DNA from 4 places in the Methylomonas defluvii genome. Region 1 is predicted to be linked to each of the others. Evidence: riboswitches for the same ligand, from Rfam matches in the RefSeq annotation. Region 1 holds a riboswitch; each other region holds the start of a gene.
What was found. A riboswitch is a leader RNA that binds a small molecule or an ion and turns the genes downstream of it on or off. The one in region 1 is predicted to bind cyclic di-GMP.
Positions count from the first base shown of each region.

Region 2: it holds a riboswitch for cyclic di-GMP, as region 1 does, so the genes downstream of both, QLH52_RS14405 (hypothetical protein) here and QLH52_RS22255 (hypothetical protein) in region 1, are expected to answer to the same signal.
Region 3: it holds a riboswitch for cyclic di-GMP, as region 1 does, so the genes downstream of both, QLH52_RS13320 (hypothetical protein) here and QLH52_RS22255 (hypothetical protein) in region 1, are expected to answer to the same signal.
Region 4: it holds a riboswitch for cyclic di-GMP, as region 1 does, so the genes downstream of both, QLH52_RS19155 (hypothetical protein) here and QLH52_RS22255 (hypothetical protein) in region 1, are expected to answer to the same signal.

Region 1 covers NZ_JAXARY010000030.1:23,688-27,367, reverse strand. Annotated here, with positions in the region: partial or broken gene QLH52_RS22270 (XdhC family protein) at 1-86, opposite strand, end outside; gene QLH52_RS22265 (hypothetical protein) at 251-634, opposite strand; partial or broken gene QLH52_RS22260 (IS5/IS1182 family transposase) at 747-851, opposite strand; cyclic di-GMP riboswitch class I at 1,334-1,408, shown strand; gene QLH52_RS22255 (hypothetical protein) at 1,835-2,584, shown strand; gene QLH52_RS22250 (hypothetical protein) at 2,781-3,614, shown strand.
Region 2 covers NZ_JAXARY010000013.1:31,118-34,797, reverse strand. Annotated here, with positions in the region: gene QLH52_RS14410 (hypothetical protein) at 1-9, opposite strand, end outside; gene QLH52_RS14405 (hypothetical protein) at 109-1,221, opposite strand; cyclic di-GMP riboswitch class I at 1,322-1,406, opposite strand; gene QLH52_RS14400 (hypothetical protein) at 1,784-2,059, shown strand; gene QLH52_RS14395 (ATP-binding protein) at 2,329-3,680, shown strand, end outside; gene QLH52_RS14390 (response regulator transcription factor) at 3,680-3,680, shown strand, end outside.
Region 3 covers NZ_JAXARY010000011.1:124,515-128,194, reverse strand. Annotated here, with positions in the region: gene QLH52_RS13325 (hypothetical protein) at 1-244, opposite strand, end outside; gene QLH52_RS13320 (hypothetical protein) at 564-1,352, opposite strand; cyclic di-GMP riboswitch class I at 1,422-1,500, opposite strand; gene QLH52_RS13315 (TonB-dependent siderophore receptor) at 1,579-3,680, opposite strand, start outside.
Region 4 covers NZ_JAXARY010000021.1:13,673-17,352, reverse strand. Annotated here, with positions in the region: gene QLH52_RS19160 (hypothetical protein) at 1-924, opposite strand, end outside; gene QLH52_RS19155 (hypothetical protein) at 1,025-1,816, opposite strand; cyclic di-GMP riboswitch class I at 1,856-1,934, opposite strand; gene QLH52_RS19150 (type II secretion system protein M) at 2,631-3,146, opposite strand; gene gspL (type II secretion system protein GspL) at 3,127-3,680, opposite strand, start outside.

The DNA.
Region 1 (3,680 bases):
TGTTTGCGACGCGCCGGACCCAGCAAACCGACCAACTCGCCGGTTTGGGTAATCAACATGCGCGCGCCGGCCTTTTGGTAGGTCGAGCCAAAGGTTTGTTGCCAAAAATTGGCGTGCGTTTTTTAGTGGATGATTCCTGCACTGACTATTCCTATAAAGAGATTGCCGCTCGAGCAGTTAAAAACTGATTAGGGTTTTGTCCGCGACTTATTGACGGCCTCCTAGCACAAAATGCATAAGGTGTGGAAACTCAAGCCTTGGCTTTTTTATCCTTACGGATGCCCCGGACCGCATACGTCCTGGCTTTATCTTTGGCGGTTTCCGCAAAGAAGGTCTTCCAGGTCTCGCCGCCTCTGTCGGCAATTGCCGCCGAAATATCCTTAAATAAACTGATACCTTCCAACACCATTGTCGGGGTAAAACCATAATCGTGGGTGAGGTAGTAACTGATGCTCATCAGATAGGTTTTTTCTCTACTCATGAGCTTGATCAGACGCTGCTTTTGTTTATCGTAGACATAGTAAGAGGTCAGCGCCAGCAGGCTCAGGCCAAAAAATTTCGTCCACAACAAAATGTAGGCATCGTCTTCATAGAGCTTCTGACCCTTGTTCAAAATGGCATCGGTTTTATTCATATGTATCCTCGGTGAAAGTGTCGGGCATCTTAATTTAAGTTTGAAAATTTTGTGTTGGAAATATTGGATAGTGTCGTCATAACACAGCCGCCCAAAGCGCAATACCGCGTAACTACAAGGCTACCAAGAACCAAGCGATGTTTTTAGCTTAACCAGTAGCTATGCCATGCCATCGCCTTAAATGCAAAAAAGCCTTCTCCACCTGATGGCAAAGGCGATTAGAGGAATCAACCTTTTTCTGGGGCTGAGTGATTTTCATCGACAATTGACAGATGACTAAAGCTCTGGCGAGGCCGGTCGTCGATTGCCGACGAAGTCATGATACGCATGAGAATGTTGGATTATTATTTCGGAGTTCGTTCCAGCACCCTGATTTTTAAGCACCCAGCTTGGTATATCACTACCCAAACTGATGACTTTTACCCTTACGGCGCAAACTCAAAGCTGCCGCCATAATCTCTTAAAAAAAATAAGGGATATAACCCACAATACGCGAAATAACACACTCTGCATAGCGTTATAGCCATCTAAAACCCCAGAAAACCGCCACACTTATTACTACTCCACCCTATCAAACAAAACAGCCTATCGCATTGTTTTATATGAACATAACCATAGAAAAACACTAGCAACCCTTGCTCAAATATATTTTGGCGCATGTTTTGCTTTATAAATAGTGCTGCACCCACCTGGGCGCAGCCACCAAGTCGCCACACTCGTCGCAAGGCGGGGCCGGAAAGCTGCGGATCTGATTCAGATAGTCGAGCTGCCTCTTATGAGCGGGTAAGAGAAGGGTCTAGCCGGTCGAGATTCATACACCGACAACTACCCATAGCGCTCGCTCACTGGTCAGGAATAGTTTGTTGTATCACCTGATTAGCTAAACCCGTTGTTTAACTCACTACGCAAGCAAGCCCGGTATTTAAAACTCTTTGGACGGTCTCTCTCGCAACCATAGCGTAGCGTGATCAATTCAGGAATATTGAAATACATAGCGGTTTTAAGGCTGTTCAAATTGCGCGGGAAGCCATCGGCCCAGCACTTACCGTACGCAAAGGACCGGAAAGTAAGAGGCTGACATCGCGGCATCCGGCGCAGGTGCGTTAGGCAACGACTCGCAAAGGGAATTGCGAAACATTGAATGTCGCCGGTAAAACCTACCGGTAAAAATCTTCGTCTTACTATGAAAGGAATTGAAATATGTCTGTTAACACGAAACATGCGCCTGCCTTGAAAAAGGTCGCTGCAACACTTGCTATTTCACTTTTAGGCCTCGGCAATGTACAAGCCGAGACCGTAAACGGCACCATCTATAAAACCGTCGACCCGGTTCACGGCGCCGGCACCACAATCGATTTCTACTCGTTCTCCTTGTCATCAGCTGCCAATGTGATAATCGATGTCCTGGCGAATGAAGGCTACGCAGCGGGCTGGGGCGCGCATCCCGGCGCGTATGTCGATATAAACGGCGACGGCGAACTGACACTGGCAGATAGCCAATTCCGCATTTTTCAGGACACAGTCTCACTGACTACCGAAATCGTCAGCGGCGACGACAGCCCAGCTTACACCATACCCGGCAATACCGGCGGATGGGCCGATGGCAGCTTGTTGAGCCGAGACTCCTACCTGGCTACTGCATTGGACGTGGGCAATTACATTATTGCTTTTGGCGATTACTCTCTAACCATCGAAGAAGCTGTGCTGGGCTTCAACAAGGGCGACACCATCACCGGTGCGACCGGCGTCAACCCGATAACGGGCGCCACCGGTCAGGATCATTTCGATTATCAAATTACCCTGACCGCCACCGACTACGTCACCGGAGCCAGCCTGCCTTTGACCATCACCGGCGAGGGTGTTAGCGCAGTGCCGGTGCCAGGGGCCGTTTGGTTGTTCGGTTCTGCATTAATGGGATTCAGTGTATTAGGCAAACGCCGCACCGCGTAACCCCGGCAAACAAGAGCGAAAAGGTCAGCCGACATCAGCTGTCGACTCACCCCTCGCAATGCATGTCTAAACCCTTTGGAGATGTCTATCTTTTGGCTGCCAGGCCCGAAATACTCAGACAAATCCAAATTAAACAGCAACTTAAATCTACCACAATCGTAAACAACGATGTGGTAGATATTGGAGACACTCAAAAATGAACATCGATTTACAAACTATTTTTAAAATCACCCTATCGTCCGCCGCGCTAACCCTTGCCGTTGCTCAACCTGCGACGGCGGCTTGGTCAGGCGCCGATAACACTCTCGAGCTGGGCACCAGCATCTCAAACCCTAGTTTTAATTCCAGCAATTTGGGCTTCGCGGGCAATCCGTCTCTGTCCAATGATGGTTGGGGCATGCAAGGTGCATTTACCAACTTCTATTTGAGCTCATCAGCCCAATCCGTGACTGTCGACGCGCGTTCGTCCGCCGCAAACTTTCCGGCCTTTTCAATTTTCAGAACCAATGTGGCTTATTCGGGTGAAACGGTCGGCGTCGATACACCGGCTGAGCTAACCGGCCAAATTCACAAATTTAACTCGGTCGGCCAAGCCGGCGATCCAGGCATTATGTGGGCAACCGGCGCGGACGGCATTGTCGAAACCCTGGGCTACGTCAGTTCCTCAAGCAAAAACTACGTTAACTCTTTCGGCGGCGTCATCGACTCCGGCGCCCACGATGTCAGTATCGACAATCTGTATGAAACCGGCGTATCCGGCACTATAGGCGTCACCGGCAACCCTGCTTTTGCCAACACCAAAAGATTCGCGACCTTGACACTGAACGACTTGCAAGCTGGCTGGTATGCCGTGTTCGTCGGCGGTGCAGACGTCCTCGGAAGCAGTGCCGGCATCTCTTTGAACATTTCCGCGTCGGCCGCCCCTTCTACCTACACACCGGCGGCGGTGCCAGTACCCTCCGCTGTCTGGCTGTTCGGCACGGCACTGGCCGGCTTTATAGGCAGAGGCAAACGCAACGCTAAAGCGTAAGCCAACACCCAGCACATAAGCCGATGTTCCTATAAAAAAAGGAAGCTTGGCGAGGGACTTCGCCAA
Region 2 (3,680 bases), on a different contig from region 1:
TGCTGTCATTTTGGATCTCTATTGAATCAAATATATGAGCTAAAGCCTGTTGTTAAACAGCGCTTGGTGAGGGGATTGCCGTAGTTTGGCGGCAATCCCGCTGGGTAATTAAGCCGCTAGTGCTTGTTTGCGGCGGCCGAAACCGATCAAGCCGGCCATCGCGCTGCCGAACAGCCAGACTGCGCCTGGAACAGGCACTGCCGAAGTGGTAACCAGTACGTCGTAGGTCACGCCATCGAGCGCGCCGCCACCGTGCGCGCCGACCACCAAGGTATAAAAGCCATTGGTGTGCAGCCCGGGTGTGCCTGTGGCATTCCACTCGGCTTGGTCGAACACAAACGAGTAGAACAAGGTGTCGGAAGTGCTGCTCATGCTGGCTGTCCAGATAGCTTCGCCCAAGCTTGAGCCTTGCAGGCCCGTTTCGCCGATTGTGGCAGCCGCGTTACGGTCAGATGTGGAACTGCTGTCCACATTGCGATACAGGGCCACGTCCAATAAGCCGTTAAATTGGCTGTAATCGGCGTCGTTTTTCACCGTAATGGTGGTTTTGATATTGCCCGCGCTGGCGCAGTTAGCGCTTGCTGTGTTTGCGCCGCAGCTAATATGAATCAAGCCGTAGTCCAGTCCCAGGCCGGTTGAAGCTGAATTGCCTGCTACCGCCAAGTAAGGATGGTCGCCATCAGCCGGTAGGTCGGCCATGATGGTGCCCCAGGTGGCGGCGTTGGTGCCGCCGTTTTTGTCCGAGTAAGCTTTCCACAAGCTACCGATAGTGTTGGTGCCGAAGCTAGGGTTTGAGTTAATAAGATTTGCTGTCAGTGCGCCATCGTTGTCTGTAGCGCTGGAGCCGGTATGTAATTCGCGTTTGGTGAAACCTGTAGCTGTTGTATGCTGACCTGAATACCACATATAGGGCAGGTTGCCTGCTACTTCTGTGGCTGTCTCAGCCGCGGTACCTGTGCCCGGAATTAAGGTGTTCGCGTTTAAGTCGCCGACTGTATAAACGTTGGTACCGTTGGCGACTCTATTGGTGCCGTTGGAGTTTGCAGATACACCGTCTGTACCGTTGATGCTGTTGGCGATGCCGAAGCCGATGGCGGAGTTACCGGAGGCTACTGTGCCCGCGCCGGTCAGGTTGTAGTAAGAGTGCGCGAACGCTTGGCTGGAAACAGCCGCCAGGCCAGTTGTCAAAATAGCTGCTATAGCCGTTTTATGAAAGATCATGATCGTCCTCTTTTGTTATTGGAATTAAAGGTAACAGCGAAACTGACAAAACTTGACCAACAGCAGCGAGCCAAACTTTGCCCTCGCCCATGGCGCGCATGGGGGCAATCCGGCCTTCTTTAAATCGTTTTTTAAGAACCGTGATTTTCCGGCCCCGCCTCACGACGGGTGTGGCAATGCTTGCTTTCAGAGATTTGCTCATTCCGCCAGCGGCAGACATGGCAGGGATAGAGACCTACTAACCGCTTTTCGGAAAGCAAACCACGAAGCAAGTACACTAGTTACAGCGAATAGCGGGCCAACTTAATAAAATATATAAATATCATTGTATTGCTGCTTATTTTTCCTGGGATGGCATGAGTGAGCGGCTGGCGAAATTCAGCGAAATAGCGCATGCGCTTATTTTAAATAACACAGTTCAATTGTTGGGAGATAATCCCCGCTTGGTGGTGAAGTTTGTTTTGGTGGATTTGATCAGGAATTTCTTTATTTTCTAGTCGTTTATTGTTAGGTTGTTGCGCCGCTAATTGGGTTGGCACGAGATTTTTCTGTGGAGAGATGTATGCAAAAAACCGATAAAACCCCGCTGTGGGTGTTCCTGGCCCTGTCGAGTATAGAAACCCGCAAAGGCGCGTTACTGTTGATCTGGAGTAGTATTGTTTTTACTCTTTACTGTGTGCCTTGGCCGCTCTATTTCGATGGCAACGGTTGGGTTGCCAAATTATTTTTGATCGACGATTGGGAATGGTTTGCGATGATGCTGCCTATGACGTTTTGGTACTGGCTGAGCATGAGGTGGGTGGATAAAAACGGCGGCTGGCGTTTGGCTGGTGCGTGATATGCCGCACTATTTTTTGGGAGGGCATGATTCGTCAGATCGTGACGCTTGTTCCTAAAAGATCAGCTCGTAGATTATCTTTCGATCTTGTAAGCGACTAGCCTAATTCCTTATTTGCCATGGCATGTAGCGGTTGGAGTGAAGGTTGCTATCAAAAATCGATTGAATACTTAGGTGGCCGCCATCCAGGTTTGGTCGGCTTTCCACCTTCTTAAGCAAGCGGCGGTCGTATATCGCTGCGATGCTTTCTTCAATTTAGTGTTGTTTCTATGCTTTCACACATTCTGCCCAAAGCCGAAATATCCATTCGCGAAAACCTGCGTTGGTTATACATTCTTAGAAATTTGATGCTGTTTGCCGTTACGGTGGCGGTGTTTATTGCAGTGAACGGCCTGGGTATTAATTTGCCGCAAAACCAGCTGTGGCTGGCGATTTTTGCGATTTCCATACTTAATCTTTACACCTGGCTACGGCTGAGGACGCCGGAAGAAGTTACCGAGCACGAGATTTTTTCGCAAATATGCATGGATGTACTGGCGTTGGCCTATTTACTTTATTTGACCGGCGGCGCGTCAAACCCGATCATTTGGGTGTTTCTGCTGCCTTTGATTGTAACTGCCATCATGCTGCCGCAGGCTTATGCCTGGAATATGGTGATCATTACCTCCTGCGTGTATACGGTGCTGATTGCCTACAACGTACCCTTGCCGGCTGTCGAGCCGCACATGGCCCATCCGGCGATGACGGAGATGACGCCGGAAATGAGCCTGCAAATGCATTTGATGAACGACAGGCGTTATTTCAATCTGCATGTATTCGGTATGTGGTTTGGTTTTGTGTTTAGCGCCGGCTTAGTCGCCTTTTTTGTGGTCGAACTGTCCAAGACCTTGAAAGAGCGGGAGCGTAATTTAGCGGATGCCCGCGAGAGTGCGCTACGCGACGAGCGCGTGGTGTCCCTGGGCACCTTGGCGGCCAGCGCCGCGCATGATATGGGTACGCCGCTGGGCACGATCGCCATTTTGACGCATGAGATGGCGGAAGAGCTGTCGGCACATCGCTATCCGGAACTGCATCAAAAACTGATGATTGTGCAGCAGCAGATTGATCGCTGCAAACAAGCTTTGTCGGTGATGTCGGCCTCCGCCGGCGAGATGCGGGCGGAATCCGGCAAGGTGATGCTGGTGAGCGAATATATCGATGAAGTATTAGGCCAGTGGCGCACGCATAAAGCCGCTACCAGGCTCAAGCTATTTATTTCGCCGAATGTGGATATGGAAGCGCGCGTGATTGCGGAACGTACGGTGACTCACTCCATCATTAATATCCTAAATAACGCTGCCGAGGCATCGCCGGTCGATGCGGGCATCGAGTTTCATGTGGAATGGGATGAAGCAACGCTAAACTTGAAAATCCGGGATTTCGGTCCAGGCTTGCCGGCTGAATTTATCGAGTTTGCCGGACACCAACCGGTCAAGAGCAATAAGCAAGGTATGGGAGTTGGCTTGTTTTTGACTTATACCACTATCAAGCGACTCGGCGGTAAAATACAGTTCAGTAATTTAGAGTCGGGCGGTGCTTGCGTTGAAATCAGTTTGCCGCTTTTAGCTAAGGAGAGTATGCA
Region 3 (3,680 bases), on a different contig from region 1:
CTGTCATGCCCACTTGTGCCCCGGCCACGCCGGCCAGCGTGATGGTATCGATGGCAAAATCGGCTGATGTGGCTTTGACGTAACGCTGGCTGGCTTGCGGACTAGGATCGTTACCGATAGCCGTCAACTCAAACACCTGATTGAGTCCGGAAATCTCGGTGGTATTGAGTTGGCTAAGCAAATGGTCGCCGGTATTGGCCGGATTATCAGCATTGGACGTTGCCGTACTCCAAAACGTCGACAAGTAATAGCCCCCAGCGCATTCCGGTCCAGGTTCATCGTAAACGTACCGCCGGAAGGTGCATTCAATAGCGTGGCCTCAGCGCTTGCTGAGGCAATTCCCATACCGATGGCTAGCATCGCCCGCACGACCAAAGCGGGATAGCCACAGTTTTTGTTGATCTTCATAAAATCCCTATCAGCGGATGGTCAGAATAAGCCCTCTCCCTGCCTGAATACACAAGCGGCCGTAGTCGGCGGCATGCAGGCACGAAGAGGAATTTGTTGCCGAAAGTCCGGGCCCGAAGCGAATCTTGCCGACCGCTCCAAGCCCATGTTGCGCGTTAAGCCGCGACCGAGGCTTTTCTACGACTTGCACCCAGCAAGCCCAGCAGCCCGCTGCCGAACATCCAGACCGCCGCCGGTACCGGTACCGCCGATGGCGCCGTACTGGGAGCCAGGCTAAAAGTACCGACCACGGCATTGGTATTGGCGCCAACCAAACCGGCCCACAAACCGGTCCATTGCAAGTCGCCGCTCAGTAGTAATTCGCCATTGCCGTTCAGCGACTCGGAGACGTTGGTCAGCTTCAAGAAATTTTGGTAGCCAAAACCGGTATCGTAGGTTTTGATATTCCAGGTGCTTCCGGTTTTTACCAGGCTAAAGTCGTAGGGCGTCAAAATGCCGCTGCCGCCTTGGCTGGTCAACAACCAGGCGCCACTCAGACCGATTTGACCGACCGAGGTATTGCCGGCGTCCATCGTCGTGGCTTGTTCGGTACGGCCATAGGGACCAGCAGCCGGATAGCTGTTGGTCGTGGTGTTGGCATTAACCGCAAACGACATCGCGGTGCTGGCGGTTGCCGATAGCGTCGTTCCGCCCGTGGTTGCACCGGTGATACCCAATAAATTATCGCTGGCGCCCCAATGTTTCGCGACAATCCAGCCATTCGGATACCCGCTGCCGACATTGACCGATGCCGCTGCAAAAGCCGCATTGTTGATGGTGATGGTGGCATCACCGGTGACTTGTGCGGCGCTGGCAGTAGCAGGCGCCAAAGCGGCGGCCAATGCGCTGAAGGCGAGCAGGCTGGCGCTTACCAGTTGAGTGCGGTTGTAATGCAAGATTGTCATTTTTTATTCCTTAATAGTACGGTTAAAGTTAATCCGCAAATTGCGACCCGGAGTATGGGTCTTTAACTTGCAGGTAACCCGGCTGTCTTAATCTCCAAGACCCGTGGCTTTCCGGCTCCGTCTCGCGGCGGATGTGGCATGTTTGTCGCGGTCCTTACGACATCACTCTAAATCCCTGAGTGAGGTGCTCCTGAAAAACTCCTGTGGCAAATAGCTAAAGACGGCATCAATATTTGATTGAAAAACTCAGAAACCCGGCGCGGCCGGGCGCCGGCGCCACCCGGCCCTCGAAATAGCCATAGGGCTGAAAATAATCCTCATCGCTGAGATTCTTGACCGTGGCCGCCCATTGGAAACGCCCGGTTTCGTAAGCCAACGCCGCGTCGAAGCTGTGGTAGCCGGCGGTTTTAAAGCGATTGTTATTGGATAAATAAGCGCCGGCGCGGGCGTACACGCCGAAACCCAAGCTAAAACCTTGCAACTCATCTTGCTGAAAACGGTAATGCGCCCAGAGCCGCCCGGCATCCTCCGGAACTTGAGCCAAGCGATTGCCGGCAGCCACCCCGGCTTTGTCGTCCATGAAGCGGGCGTCGGTATGCGCATAGTTAGCCAGCACGCTGAAGCCCTCGACCGGTTGCCAGAGCAAATCCATTTCGATACCGCGCGAGCGTTGCTGCCCTGCCGCGACCGAACGCCGCAGGAAATCGCTACTGTCGGTGACCGCGACCTGGCTACGCTCAATTTGGTACAGCGCCAGTTGGCCGCTGAATTGATTCGCAAAATTGAACTTCAAGCCGGTTTCCAGATGATTCGACAATTCCGGCGCCGGCGTATCGACGAAATTGACAAACGGTTGGCCGCGCATGCCTTCGCTGTAGGAAACAAACCAGGAAACCTCCTCGTTCAGATCGATCACGCCGCCGAGGCGCGGCAACCATTTCAGCGTATCCGTTGTCTCGTGCACACCGGTTTGCGCATTATTAAAATCGATGCCAACCTTGCCCAGCCTAAGACCGGACAGCCAATGCAAACGCCGGTACAGCGTGCTTTGCCACTGCAGGTAAGCGCCGTAAGTGAGGTTTTCGATGAACTGATTTTCCTGGCCAGGACCGGGTACGGCATAAGGGGAGTCAAATATCGGTGCCCGCAAATCGACCGTACCAACACCAAAACCCAAGGCGCCGAAATCGCCCTCGATAAAGCCGGCATCTTGCAAACGACTGTAATCAGCGCCCAACAAAAGATTGTTTTCGCTGGGACCCAACTTAAATTTGCCCTGTAAATTGCCCAATACGCTACGTTCATGCTGTTCTTGAAACAATTCGGCATTCACCAATGCCCAGCTCGATACCGGCAGTAAAGGCCGGTCCGCGATCAGGCCATCGCTTCCGAACAAGGTCTGAATTTTCTCGTCGAATTTAGCCTGCGCATAGCGCGCCTTCAGGTTTAAGTGCCAGCTCCGGGTGAGCTGCCGGTCCAGCGTCGCCCATACCGCATCGGCATCCGAATGGCTATCGGGCAGATTGGCCGGCCCCGGGAACAAGTCGGGCCGGGTAGCAAAATCGCCGGCGATGCTGCCGGTGGCGGGCAAGCCCTGGTACTCCGGTTGCTGCCAACGCGACAGTTTGGCTTGGATCGTCAAACGGGTTTGGTCGTTATCGGTCAGCGTCAGGGCCGGGTTAAGGTTAAAACGCTGCGTTTCGATTATGTCGATGTTATGTCTGGCGTTGGTATATTCGCCGGTCATGCGCAACAAAATATTGGCGTTTAGCGGTTGATTGATATCGAAATACGGCTGATAAAAGCTGTGGCTGCCGATTCTAAAACCCGCTTCGCCGAAGGCTTTGGCCTGCGGCAATTTGGCAAGCAGATTCACCACCCCGCCCACCGGGGAGCCCGAGCCACCGCTGTAGAGCAAGGCGTTAGAACCCTTCAGCACTTCGATTCTGTCGATATTAATAGTGCTTTCCCGGTCACCGGGGTTGTAGTACTGGGTAAAGCCGTCCAGCAGTTGTTCGGAACGAAAACCGCGAATTAAGGTGCCTTCGATAACCGGACTGTAGAGCGTATTGCGCGCCACTATGCCGCTAACATTGACTAAGGATTCGCTGAGGTTGATCGTTTGCTGGTCGTCTAACAAGGGGCGGTTAAGCGCGTGCACCGACTGCGGGATTTGCTTGATTGGCGTGTCGGTTCCGGTAGCGCTGGCAATATGCCTGACGGCATAGGTCCGCGCCTCGTCAAGCATCGGCTCGGTGACGATTTCCGCACCGGCCTCCGCTGTTTTCGAGCCCACGACAGTCATGGCATCCAAGGTAACGGGGGGCG
Region 4 (3,680 bases), on a different contig from region 1:
CTGTTGCGCGCCGGTACCGGAACCGTCGATACGTTTGCAAAAATGCACTTTAGTATCGTTAGGGGTTACGTTTCTGACAGTGCCGTCGGAATCGGTGTAAGTCAAACCGGCAGTCAAGCTGGTTAAGGCCGTGCCGTTTACTTTAAACTCGGACCATCTTTTGATTTGACCGGAGATCAACTCAGCCACTTGTTGTTTGCTCAAGCTAGGCATACAAGCTTCGGTGTAATCGCCCGGTGCGCAGCTGCCGCCAAAACCGGCCAACAGGTTTTGCGCTCTTTGTAAAGCCACATACAAGTTATCGGAAACCGGCACGCCAAATACCAAGGCCGCCGCAGGCACCACGTTCAGAGCCGCGTCGGCAGCCACTGGATCAACCGCAGAAGCGTTTGAAGGTTTGTTTGGGCCAACAAACAATTTTGGCTCAACATCGGAAATACCGGCATCGGACAGCACGTTGGTCAGGTTAGCGCCGCTGGCGTTGCAAAACCAAGTGTTGGTCGCGCCTTGTTGCGTGCAGTTACCGTTGTCGATACGCATCGCCGCAATCGCCACGCCGTCGATCAGCGGGTTAACGCCTTGCGCAGAACCGCCGGCAGAACGTTTGTGGAACAGGACTTTAGCCGTGGTTGCCGCAGAACCGTTGACGGTCAGGCCGGGTACGTTAGTAGAGTTCAGTGTGCAGAAATAAGCACTATGGTTTTTACCTTCGGAACCCGCTGTACCGTTATCTTTAAATACATCCAAAGTACCGGCGTCGCACAAGTTCACAAACAAGGCAGCCAGGGCTTTGTCTTGCGCGCTAGCGCCGGACATGAAGATTTCGATATCCGGCGTAACGCTTGGCGCATGCGCGGATGCGCCTTGCGAAAAACCTGCCAGAGAAGCCACTGCGATAGCAGCAGACAATAATTGCTTTTTCATTGTATATCTCTCAATGGATTAAATTTAAAGTGTGAGCCGACCCGTTCATGAAGGGGGAACCAGCAAAACAGAATCCGGCCGGCTCAAGCCGCTTACGGAATTAAACCGCCAGCGATTTACGACGAGTGGCGCGCAGTACACCCATCAGACCGGCGCCGAACATCCAAACCGCAGCAGGTAGTGGCACAGCAGCAGGCGCAGCGGTATAGGTCAAAGAACCGACGTTGCCGTTGATTGCGAAATTCCATACGCCTGGGAAAGTGACTAATTCGCCGGTGTCGAAGTCATCGGCATTGGCTCTTTCGCGAACAAAAGACAATGCTGTGCCTAACTGACCTTGCGCGGTAAATGGCAAGGCAGTTTGGAAATCGTTACCGTAAACAGCTGTGTATCCTTGCTGGCCGACAGTTTTGAAGGTACTCAAGTTGTTGCTGTTAGCATCTTGAGTTTGGATATAGCTGACCAAATCATTCCATTTACCCATCGTGTTGCTAATGTCTGGAGCGTTCGCGTCGATGCTGGATGGTGAAGGCACTACAGAAGTGGTGTAAAAACCAAATTTAGCTAAGTCGGTCAATTCATTCAATACACCATGACCACCAGAAACACCCCAGGCAACGTTGTTGCCGGCAGTGTAAGCAGCAGCGAACGATTGGAAGTTGTTGTCGCTCAGTGTGAATGACAATGGTTGGCTAGGATTAGCCAAAAATTGTTCAACAGTGATGCCCAAATCCAGCGTGTAAGAGTTTTGTGCTGTGTAGTTAACCAGGTTAAACAAAAACTCACTACCGTCTGCTGTTGCATCGCCGATAGCTTGGATACGCGCTTCCGCGGCGCCTGAAGCGGCCGCTGCCAATACTGCAACTGCCAACAATTTTTTAGACAATTTCATTTTTAAAACCTCATGTTTAAATTTCGATTAATGACATAAGGTGACAGCCCAGCCGTCTTGACCTGCAAGACCCGTGACTTTCCGTCCCCGCTTCACAACGAGTTTGGCTTTTACACGCTTTAGATTGCACTCGACACCATCTAACATCCTGACAGCGCCGCTTTGTTGCCCCCGCTACCATGTTCCGCCTAGCCTCCTCCCTATCCTCTTCCTTCGCCGCTCCTTGTTCGTGCCGTCCATGTTCCCTAGTTGCTCCCGAATCTTTGCTGAACGGCCGTTCCTCAACCCCTCAACTTGGCGCGAATTATTCCAGAGCAATAGCGGCGTTTCGGTTACAGCATTGTTAAATTAACGTGACATGTAATACATCTGTATTACAAAGCCGGCCGCTAACACGAAAATTCAGCGGATGACCGGGCGGGAGGGAGTGATGAAATCTAAGATTCTATTTGCGGGGGTCGCATCAGTGCGATTCAGTTAAGGAAGAAACCCCTTTTCCTCCGGGAGAAGCTGGGAATGCGGGAATCAAATAAACTATTTTCGGTGTAGCCTAGGTATTAGTGGCCGCTAGCTCTCGACGGCAAGGGCCTTGCTGACTATTGAGCAAGTTAGTTAAACCCAAAAAGTCCGTCATGCCGCCGGGATAAGGGCGTCCGGTGCCATGGATGGCAAGCTTCGAACTCTGCGTGCGCTGAACACGGCATTCCCCGACAAGCAAACGCCTTGCGACCGCTTCACCAATCGATTGGGAACACTGGGCTCCCGCCTGCGCGGGAGCGACGGACGTTAAAGGCCAGGCTAATATGAAGGCGGGCTAAACAACGCCCAACAAGACTTTGGCGTTAACGATACCGTCCGCATCGGCCGGTTTTTCCACATCGATTTGCAGCACTTGCAAGCGGTGTTTGGTTTCCAAAATTGTCAACCATGACATCAGTCGGTCGAAGGCCAGATTTTCCAGCCAGACGCTGACTTTGTCCTCGCCTTCCGGTGACAGATGTTTGATCGCCGGTTTTATATCCAGCTGTTGGCTGCTGAAATCGACTAACGCCAGCGGCGATTGATTACCGCCATCCACTGCCGGCGTATCAACCGCGGCTTGTTGCCGCAAAGCCGCCGCTTCGTTGCCGACTTGTTGTAAATAGCTATAGATTTGCCTTTGCGCCTGGATTTTTAGCGTCAGCAAGCGGCTTTGTTCAGCAATTGGTTGGTAAAACAGCAGGTATGCGCCATACACCAGTACGACCAATAAACCGCCCAGCCCCAGCACTCGCTCTCTGGGTGATAGTTCAGCAAAACGCTGGGTTAAGTCATTTTTCGCGAATCTCAAGTTGCGCCTCCACGCCGTTTGCGCCGCTGTCGGCCGATTGAATTTTGACCTGCATGCTGCTTTGCAACTGCTGTTTAAATTGCTCCAGCTGGCCGATGTCTTCGGCAACCACATGCAACTGCAAACCTCCGTTCAGAAAATTGAGTTTTTTCAAATGCACAGCCGGCGTGTCTTTTAATACCAAGCCTGACCGGTAAAACAAGCGCATGAAACCGCTACCGATGACATCGTGTTGTTTTCTGAGCTGCGCCAATTGTTGCTCGGCTTGGGCTTTGACATTGACGATGCGCTTAACCTCGGGAAAGGTCTGTTTGAACAAGGCTTGGGTTTTAGCTTCCCACTCGCTCAGCTCGGCTTGCTGTTGCCAGTAGGTGTGCAATAAGGCGTAGCTCTGCACCGCCAAGGCCACCGCCAAAATAATGGCCGCTGGCAGCCACTGTTGCCAGCGGCCTACTTGCCGGCTGCTGGCGGCATAGGCACCGCTCAACAAATTCAGCTCAGCCGGCAATAATTCGACGGCACTCGCCATGAATG